Regions from separate parts of the Halomonas sp. G11 genome, predicted to be linked through region 1. Evidence: riboswitches for the same ligand, from Rfam matches in the RefSeq annotation. Region 1 holds a riboswitch; each other region holds the start of a gene.
What was found. A riboswitch is a leader RNA that binds a small molecule or an ion and turns the genes downstream of it on or off. The one in region 1 is predicted to bind thiamine pyrophosphate.
Positions count from the first base shown of each region.

Region 2: it holds a riboswitch for thiamine pyrophosphate, as region 1 does, so the genes downstream of both, tenA (thiaminase II) here and ADS46_RS15660 (sodium:solute symporter family transporter) in region 1, are expected to answer to the same signal.
Region 3: it holds a riboswitch for thiamine pyrophosphate, as region 1 does, so the genes downstream of both, thiM (hydroxyethylthiazole kinase) here and ADS46_RS15660 (sodium:solute symporter family transporter) in region 1, are expected to answer to the same signal.

Region 1 covers NZ_LYXG01000041.1:259,676-262,915, reverse strand. The annotation lists gene ADS46_RS15665 (diguanylate cyclase domain-containing protein) at 1-117, opposite strand, end outside; gene ADS46_RS15660 (sodium:solute symporter family transporter) at 165-1,559, opposite strand; TPP riboswitch at 1,549-1,651, opposite strand; gene ADS46_RS15655 (hypothetical protein) at 1,864-2,556, shown strand; gene ADS46_RS15650 (CoA-acylating methylmalonate-semialdehyde dehydrogenase) at 2,619-3,240, opposite strand, start outside.
Region 2 covers NZ_LYXG01000008.1:5,816-9,055, forward strand. The annotation lists gene ADS46_RS04410 (hypothetical protein) at 1-438, opposite strand, end outside; gene ADS46_RS04415 (hypothetical protein) at 544-912, opposite strand; TPP riboswitch at 1,122-1,281, shown strand; gene tenA (thiaminase II) at 1,371-2,039, shown strand; gene thiC (phosphomethylpyrimidine synthase ThiC) at 2,071-3,240, shown strand, end outside.
Region 3 covers NZ_LYXG01000014.1:18,980-22,219, forward strand. The annotation lists gene gloA (lactoylglutathione lyase) at 1-255, opposite strand, end outside; gene ADS46_RS07885 (DUF2237 family protein) at 454-828, shown strand; gene ADS46_RS07890 (hypothetical protein) at 936-1,280, shown strand; TPP riboswitch at 1,328-1,424, shown strand; gene thiM (hydroxyethylthiazole kinase) at 1,449-2,258, shown strand; gene thiE (thiamine phosphate synthase) at 2,248-2,859, shown strand; gene ADS46_RS07905 (DMT family transporter) at 2,864-3,240, opposite strand, start outside.

The DNA of each region.
Region 1 (3,240 bases):
TTGGGTGACCAGGCGGGTCACCCGATCGAATGCGGGTTCTTCCGGCGTATCCAGCAGCGCCAATTCGTAAAGCGCCGCCAGCCGAGCTTCTTCGTCGGGAAGAATAGGGTAGTTCATTGACTGTGGCCCATGATGGTAGACGATAACCTACCATCATAACGTGATCAGCCATGCTTTGCCCAAGACGCCCGGTGACCGACCACTTTCGCCCAGCCGACACTCACCAGTGAAGAAGCCAATAGCGCACCGAGGAAAGGCCCCAGGGTGGGAATACCTGCAGGGAAGGTCGCCGCCATGAGCCCCGCTGCCAGGCTGCCGCTGGCTATCCAGCCGGGTAACACGGCGCCTAATAGCCCCGCAATGCCGCCGCCGATCGCCGCCGCGGTGGACATCCGTTTCCATAACCCCAGCAATACCGGTACCACAATCGCGGCACACAGCAAGTCCGCGATCAGGAATAGCCGCAATACGGAAAGCCCCTGCAGGCCGATGATTACCACCGGCACCATCAGCGCGACGGTCCACCAGCGGGCCGTGGTCAGCGACCTGCCCTGCTGCTCATGCTGGGAGACGATCAGCGAGGCAATCGCGTTCTGCAGCGTATCGACACTGGACGCCACCAGTGTCACCGCCAGCACCAGGGCCAGCATGGCGAGCCACGACGGCGCGCTGCCCAGGAGAGCAAAAAACGGGATTGGCGGTTCACCCAACGCCACGCCACTCATCGCAGCAAGCATCCCCAGGCCGCCTATTATCATCACTACGGCGACGGTCAACCCACCCCCCAGCCAGGCACCTTGGCCCAGGCTGCGTGAATCCTGCGCGGCCCACACCCGCTGCCAGTAACCCTGATGGAAAAGGTTCGCCGCCGTGACGGCAATGACCAGTGTCACCGCCACACTCAGTGCGTCGCCCAGCGGGGCGCTCGGCATCGACGATGCCTCTGGCAGGGTGGGTAAATAGGTGAAGGCAACACTGCTGACGATCAGCAGCAGAGCGATCAACAGCCAGGCCTGCCAGCGGTCGGTGGCAAGGCTCGCCCTCAGCCCGCCGAGCACGGTATAGGCAAGCGTGCTCAAAGCGACGCCAAGGACAACCAGAGCAGGCGGCACATCGGAGAGTAATGCGGTTATCGCCCCAATGGCCGTCAGCTCTGCAGCCAAAAAGCAGGACATGTAGGCCACCGACACCAGTGACACCCAGCGCCGCACGCTGGTGCCGTAGCACGCCTGGGCAAACTCGGCGATGCTTCTGCCTTCGGGCAGCGTGCGGCGAATGGCCGGTCCGTAAAGACCGAGTACGATAAACGGCAGCGCGGAACCGATGGCATAACCGGAAAGGGCCACGGGACCAACGAAGGCGCCGATCTCCGGCGGCGCAAACAGAATCCATGCGCCCATCCCGGAGGCAAGAAACGATAACCCGAGGGTCGCCCCGGACTGGGAATTGCGGGCCGTAATGTAATCATCGACCGTGCCACCGGCCCAGCGAGCCCGCAGGCCAAGTATGATAAAAATGCCGAGTGCCGCGGCCAGCGCAGCTAATGTCAGGTAGGGCATGTCGCGCTTCCTCCGCCGGTATGATCCGGATCAGGTTCCAGGGTTAGCGCAAGCGCACTCTCAGCCTCTTGGAGGCTCCCCTGGCGACAGTGTGTGAAAGAACTTCATGAACAGGTATTATTCTCAACGAGAATCGCGCCAGCGTAAAGTGGCGAGTATATGCCATTACGCGCAAGCCCCCGGCATTTCAAACGCCCGGGGCTTTTAATCCGCGTCATCGCTGGCCATACTCAGTAGGTAATCTAATAACGTTATAGAAACCGTGCGCCCGGAGCGACACGGTTCGCTCACAGGGAAATCTCTAATGCGCTATACAGAAGCCAAGGAACATACGCCGGGCAGGCTACATGCGTTGTTTGCTGACCCTTACAATGCGTTTGAAAACGATACCGACGAGCGGCAACTACATCTGCATATTGCGCTGTATTTGCTGCTGGCACGCCCCATGGAGCGCGGCTTGATGACGCTGCGTGTCATACACGGCTGGGAAAATGGTGGCTTCGAGCCGGCTGATTTGCAGCATGTCGACTACGCCATTAACACCGTGGCCGACTTCAAACGCGCCGTAAAGGACTTCACCCAGGCTTCAAAAGACAACGTTGCCTTCCCCGCTGATGAAGACGCCCTGCTGGAAGCCCCACTTGACGATGCGATCGCCAATGCCGAGGCAGACGGGCAAACGCTGGATGAAGAAACGCGCACTATCCCAGCCCGCTGGCCTGCTTTTGAAGGCGGTTTGGCCCTCTATACGCTGTTCAAGATGTACCACCGCCTGGTATATGGCGAGGACGAAGCATACCGCTGTACGCAGTGCTATACCGCCGATGGATTACGTGAGATGCACGAATTTCATCTTGAAGAAGGTGAGTTTGCGCTGCTGGTGCCGACCGGCAAGCATTTTGCCTCAGAGCCCTCGATGTTGGTGCTGCACGAAAGTCAGCTTGATCCGATTGAACGGCTGCTGGAAGAAAGCTTACCGCTGTTTCAGGATTTTTAGCCCTCGCATTGTCGCTCCCTCGGCCCCTTAAGGCCGAGGAAGCGACAACCCGGCGAGTAATATCAGCCAAGCGAAATGGTGCTGTTGATCCCGCTGGAGACGTTTTCGGGCTCAAACCAGCGGGCGGTCACCGTCTTGGTCTGTGTCCAGAAGGCAATCGCCTGCTTACCGTTAGGCCCCAGGTCGCCGAGCTTTGAGCCTCGCGAGCCGGTAAAGCTGAAATAGGCAACCGGCACAGGGATCGGTACGTTGATACCAATCTGGCCCACGTCAATATCGTTTTCAAAGCGCCGTGCCACCCAGCCCGAGTTGGTAAAGATCGAGGTGCCGTTGCCGTTGGGGTTGGCATTGATGAAGGCAACCGCGTCGTCCAGCGTCTCCACGTTGACCACGCAGAGTACCGGGCCAAAGATCTCTTCACGGTAGATGGTCATGTCTGCGGTCACGTCGGAAAACAGTGTCGGCCCCACAAAATTACCTTCCGGAAAGCCATCAACCGAGCAACCGCGGCCGTCGACCATTAGTTTGGCGCCCTCTTGCTCGCCTGCGCCAATCAAGCGTTCGACACGTTCCTTGGCCTGGGGGGATACCAGCGGGCCCAGGTCGGCATCGCGTTGAGTGCCAGGCCCGACCTTCATGCCACGAGCGCCTTCCACAATATCGTCTAACCATTCACGGGCCTCG
Region 2 (3,240 bases), on a different contig from region 1:
ATCAATATCCTCACGCTTACCTGCAAGAAGAAAGTAGGTTCCACATTCGTGGTCGACTGAGTCCTTTAGTGCTTTCAGGCGAACGAGATCCCAGAGAATGTTTTCCGCAGTACAGTGAGAGCTACCCGCCCACTTCGCTTCCACTGCAAGCATAACCTGCTTGTTAGCTAGATACTCAACTACATAGTCAATCTCCGGTTTTCGACCCTTTTTCGTCGATGAAAGCACCGGATGAGCAAAATTGTTTCTGGCCCTGCAGGCAGTCTGATCGAAGAACGAGGCAAGAATCTCCGAAATGCTGTGCCCGAGATATGCTTCTCCCATTATTGATCCGCGAAAACACAGAAAATCATAATTCATTTTCGCGGACACAGCCTCGGCCATTCGCCTTTGTACAGAGATTTGGCTATTCGGGATCATTTTATTGCTGTCATTCATCTTGGGCTCATAGATAGCACCACATTTTTGAAAATCATAACACCTCCATCATTCGCGGCTAAGAAATGGAGGCTAAGCCACACTGCATTTGTCATGGATAGGATTTCAGTACTCGATATCGCTATCTAATTCCCGCATCGTCTTCCATATTGTATATTTATATGCAGTCGCAACAAGCATAAGTATTATTGCACCTACGCATGATGAAATAGTCAAAACATCCGTAATTGAAACCACTTTTGTTTTTATGACGATACTAGCTATGAGCAGTGCAAAAAATACAATAGCTAATAGGTAAAACCTCACCCATTTCAATAAAATTCGGTAGCCATAGCGGGTTGGACTGCTGTTTCTCTTTTCCGGCTTATCATTTGACGACTTTTCTTTTCCTTTCAACAAAGAGATAATCCCACAGATTATCCCAATCCATGAAGCCGCTATAACAGATATACTTTCGAGCGTCTCTAGAGTCATAATCTCTCGTTGAAGCCTAACTTTGATTATACTCCTCGATGTATAACCTCAAGGAATGTGAGAGTGCATTGAGGTTATACAGCAGCCATAATTAACTCTACCCTATCGACTCTTCTGGTGGCAAAGCCAATTTGGCAGCTTATGCGACTTTCCTCCTCTAATCATCGCCCCTTGCATCTCCCCCACCCGCCTCCTACACTCCACCAACGAACAGCTTGACGGGGTGCCGGTGATATCCGGCTGAGATGGCGCAGGGTCTGTCCTTTTAAGGATGCCAAGCGCTGGTCCCGCTGAACCTGATCCGGCTAATGCACTGCTCATATAACGAGCAGCACGGGTACCGGCGTAGGGATCAAGCGATGGCCATGGCTAGCTTTCTCCCACGATCGCACGCCACCTCTCCGAGCCATTTCCTCGATCTCTCGCCTGCCCTCCGGATCATTACCACCGGAGGCATTATGGGCTACTGCTTTACCGATCTCACCAACGCTTGTCACGATGAATGGCGCGCCTATATCGAGCACGATTTCGTGCGTCAGTTGGGCACGGCGACGCTGCCCGAGGCGTCGTTTCGCCATTATTTAAAGCAGGACTACCTGTTTCTGATCCACTTCGCTCGCGCCTATGCGCTGGCTGCCTACAAAAGCCCCACCCTTGCGGATCTTCGTCAGGCCCATGAAGGCATGAAAGCCATCGTGGATGTGGAGCTGGGTCTGCATGTGGGCTTTTGCCAGGAGTGGGGAATTTCCGAGCAGGAGCTGGCGGAGCTTCCCGAAGCCAGAGCCACGCTTGCCTACACCCGCTATGTGCTGGATACCGGCAGCCGGGGCGACCTGCTCGATTTGCACGTGGCGCTGGCCCCCTGCCTGGTCGGCTACGGGGAAATTGCCAACTGGCTTAACGACCAGCCCACCACGGTGCGCGGCGCGCAAAACCCCTTTGACGCCTGGATTGGCATGTACGAGAGCGAAGAGTTTCAGTCCGCCATGCGGGCGGAGCTCGAATGGCTCAATGCCCGCCTTGCCGACGTTACCCCCGCCCGTTTTGCCGAACTGAGCAAGATCTTCCGCGATGCCACCCGCTTGGAAATCGACTTCTGGCAGATGGGCCTCGACCTCACCAACTAATTCAGCAAAACAACATAAGGAAGCGACCGTTATGAGCAAGACTAGCCACTTTTTAGCCGAAACCGCCCAAGTAGATGCCGCCGCCATTGCCCCGCTGCCGGGCTCGCGCAAGGTGTACGTGGAAGGCTCGCGGCCGGATATTCGCGTGCCGTTTCGCGAGATCACACTCTCGCCCACCAAGACGTCTGCCGACGACGAGCAGAACCCGCCACTGCTGGTCTACGACACCTCCGGCCCCTACACCGACCCCGACGCCCAGATCGACTTGCGTCGCGGGCTCCCGGCACTGCGTCGTGCCTGGATTGAAGCGCGGGACGATACCGAGTTCTTGACCGGCCCCACCAGCGAGTACGGCCATCGCCGCGCCAACGACCCGACACTTGCCCAGCTGCGCTTTGATCTAACCCGTACACCACGCCGTGCAAAAGCGGGCAAGAACGTAACCCAGCTGTACTACGCCCGCCAGGGCATCATCACACCGGAAATGGAGTTTATCGCCCTGCGGGAAAACCAGCGCCGTCAGGCGTTGGGTAATGAGGAAGTGGAGCGCATTCTGGGCCATCAGCACAAAGGCCAGAGCTTTGGCGCCAGCCTGCCCGAAGAGATCACCCCGGAGTTTGTGCGCGATGAAGTCGCCCGTGGGCGGGCGATCATTCCCAACAACATCAACCACCCGGAAAGCGAGCCGATGATCATTGGCCGCAACTTCCTGGTAAAGATCAACGGCAACCTGGGCAACTCGGCGGTGACGTCTTCTATTGAAGAAGAGGTGGATAAGATGACCTGGGGGATCCGCTGGGGCGCGGACACCATCATGGACCTCTCCACGGGGCAGAACATCCACGAAACCCGCGAGTGGATCCTGCGCAACTCGCCGGTGCCCATTGGTACGGTGCCGATCTATCAGGCGCTGGAAAAGGTCAACGGCGTGGCGGAAGACCTCACCTGGGAAGTCTTCCGCGATACGCTGATCGAGCAGGCCGAACAGGGCGTGGACTACTTCACCATTCACGCGGGCGTACTGCTGCGCTATGTGCCGCTCACCGCCAAGCGCGTCACCGGCATTGTCAGCCGCGGCGGCTCGATCATGGCCAAGTGGTGCTTGTACCATCACCAGGAGAGCTTCCTGTACACCCACTTCGAAGACATCTGCGAGATCTGCAAGCAGTACGACGTGGCGTTCTCCCTCGGCGATGGCCTG
Region 3 (3,240 bases), on a different contig from region 1:
GAACGTCCAGGCGGTTCTTGCCTGCGTCTCTTCAGGCACTTGGTCAGCGTCTTCCAGGTTAGCCAGGAAGTAGAGGGAAAATTGCATTTCTTCAAAATCAAGCCGACGCATCACCTGCATACCAAACACCTGTGAATAAAACGCCAGCGCACGCTCGGGATCCTTGACCCGCAGCATGGTGTGGTTCAAACGGAATCCCTGGGTCTGCTCGGGTGCCGGGGCAACCCCTGGATGCTGCTCACCTTGAAACGACATGCACTATCTCCTTTGACGTATCGGTTACTTTGTACAAGGCTGTAGAATCCTGGCTACCAGTCTTGAGAAACCGTCTGTACCCGCAGCCTTTAACCACCATCGTGACTCGCCCTCATGGTTCACCAGGATGATCGGTGTCTATCGTTTCATCATGAGGGCAGTCTGACAAAATACCAGCCCTTGCGCTAAGGAGGCCTTATGGCCCGCGATCTCAATGTGCTGGGTGAGCCGCTCACCCCGTGCTGCCATGACCCCAAAACCGGCTTTTACCGCGATGGATTCTGTCGCGTGGGGGCGGATGATGTGGGCGTTCACTCTGTGTGCGCCATGCTGACGGAGGAGTTTCTGGCCTTTTCGCTGGCACAGGGCAACGACCTGGTAACGCCACGGCCTGAATTTGGCTTTCCTGGCCTGCAGCCCGGCGACCGTTGGTGCCTGTGCGCGTCACGCTGGCTGGAAGCCGCCGAGGTAGGCCTGGCACCGCCCGTCGTCCTGTCCGGCACTAATCAGAAGACCCTCGACATCATCGGCCTGGACACCTTGCGCCAGCACGCCCTGGATGCCGTGCATTGAGGAGGTTGCGCCTTGGATATTCTGTGCAAACATCCTACACTTCCATTATAAATTTTATACACCCATCAGTTGGTCCCCACCGGACGGGTATCCCACAGGAGTAGGTCATGGCCTCGATTGATACGACCCTTGGCGATCAGATCACCTTGAAGCAGCTTTCCCAGGCGCTCCGCAATGGCTTCTCGCCAATTGTGGAGGTTGAATCAATGGACGGCATCTATAAAGTGCGCTTTCACCATGCCAATGGGGTTTCCGATTTATCCAATGCCCAGGGGCATGTCAGCACCTTTCTGGGTACTGGCGAAATCCGCGATACCCTGGGTGAATTGGGCTTGACCCATGGCGTGCTTACCTTTGCCGATCAATGCGGCGACGAAATGATCGGTGTGGCGGGGAAAGCCATAACGCCCGATGAAATGCTCACCTACGGAACGCGCATCTCGTTTCGTTAAACGAGCCTTTCCAGGGCTTTACAGACTCGTCCAAGCCACGGATAGTAGGGGCACGACAGGGGCGCTCGTCACCGAACGGGCTGAGAAGCACCCTTATAACCTGAACCGGCTAATACCGGCGTAGGGAGTCGTGGTGCCCCGTCACCACCTCCCTGCCGGGAGGACTTCATGACCATCCCCAACTTTGGCGACAGCTTGACGGCGCTGCGCGACACCACCCCGCTTATTCACTGCATCACCAACTATGTCGCGATGAACAGCACCGCCAACGTGCTGCTGGCCACCGGGGCGTCACCCGCCATGCTGCATGCCACCCAGGAGGTTGCTGAATTCACCGCGCTGGCCGATGCGCTGTCGATCAACATCGGGACGCTTTCATCGCCCTGGGCGGAGGCCATGCTGCTTGCCGCGCGCACCGCTCGCGCACACGACACGCCCTGGGTGCTGGACCCCGTCGCCGTGGGCGCGACCCGTTATCGCCAGGAAGTCTGCGCCGACCTTTTAGCCCTTCAGCCCAGCGTCATTCGTGGCAACGCCTCTGAAATTCTGGCGCTGGATGGGCTGGCCCACCAGGGCCGTGGGGTTGATGCCACTGCGTCCACCGACGATGCCGTAACGGCCGCCATGGCACTGGCCGAGGGGCAACAGTGTATCGTCGCCATGACCGGTGAACGGGATAGAGTCACCGACGGAAAAGCCTGCTACACGATCAGCGGCGGGCATCCTTTGATGCCCCGTGTCACGACCTTGGGGTGCGGGCTCAGCGCTCTGGTGGCCGCCTTTGTCGCCGCCAACCCGGACGAGCCGCTGAACGCCAGCAGTGCCGCCGTGGCGTGTTTTGCGGCAGCCGGAGAGCGTGCCGGGGAGACCGCCCAGGGGCCGGGCAGTTTTTACGTTGCCTTGTTGGACGCGCTTTATCAGCTCACGCCTGATGCGCTTAACCACTTCGCCCGGCGGGAGGTCCGCGATGCCCTTTGATCTGTCGCTTTATCTGGTCACCGACGCAACCCTGTGCCAGCACCATGGTCTTGAGCGCACTGTCAGCGAGGCTGTCCGCGGTGGCGTCACCATGGTGCAGCTGCGCGACAAGCAGGCAAGCGATGCACAGATGATTGACCAGGCACGGCGTTTGAAAGCCTTGCTGGCAGGTAGCGGGGTGGCGTTGATCATCAACGACCGCCTTGAGGTGGCGCTTGCCAGTCAGGCCGACGGACTGCATGTCGGTCAGAGCGATACCACGGTACGCCAGGCCCGGGCGGCGATGGGGCCACAGGCCATATTGGGGCTTTCGATCAACACCGTGGAACAACTTCATGACGCGCCCATTGATCAGCTTGACTACGTGGGCATCGGGCCGATCTTTGCCACCCCCAGCAAACAGGATCACGCCCAACCGATTGGTTTTGGCGGCCTTGCTTCCTTGATCAAGGAATGCCCGATTCCCAGCGTGGCCATCGGCGGGCTGAATGCCAGCCATGTGACTTCGATACGGCGGGCAGGCGCTGACGGGCTAGCGGTCATCTCGGCGATCTGCGGCCAGCCCGACCCCGAGGCGGCGGCTCGCGCCTTCCAGCGTTAACAGCCTAGGCCGTTGGGCGGCGCTTCAAGGTGGTTCGCCGGTCGTGATAGGCAATCGCCAGGCCGCTTGCCATGATCAAGGCGCTGCCCACCCATACCCAGAGGTCGGGCAGCTCGCCCCAGAACCACCAGCCGAGCAGCACTGCCCAGAGCATGGCGGTGTAATCGAATGGGGCGGCTATCGCTGCTGGCGCGAAGCGAAACGCCAGGGTAATAAACGCCGTCGCGCCCACGCCCAGTACGCCAGACGCCAAAAACCCCAGCCAGTGCCAGGGCAGCGGCGTCTGCCAGACCCAGGGCAGGGTCAGCCCCGTCACTATAAGGGGCACAGAGGTCATGTAGAACAGCATCGCCCAAAGGTGTTCACGGCCCCCGTAGCGGC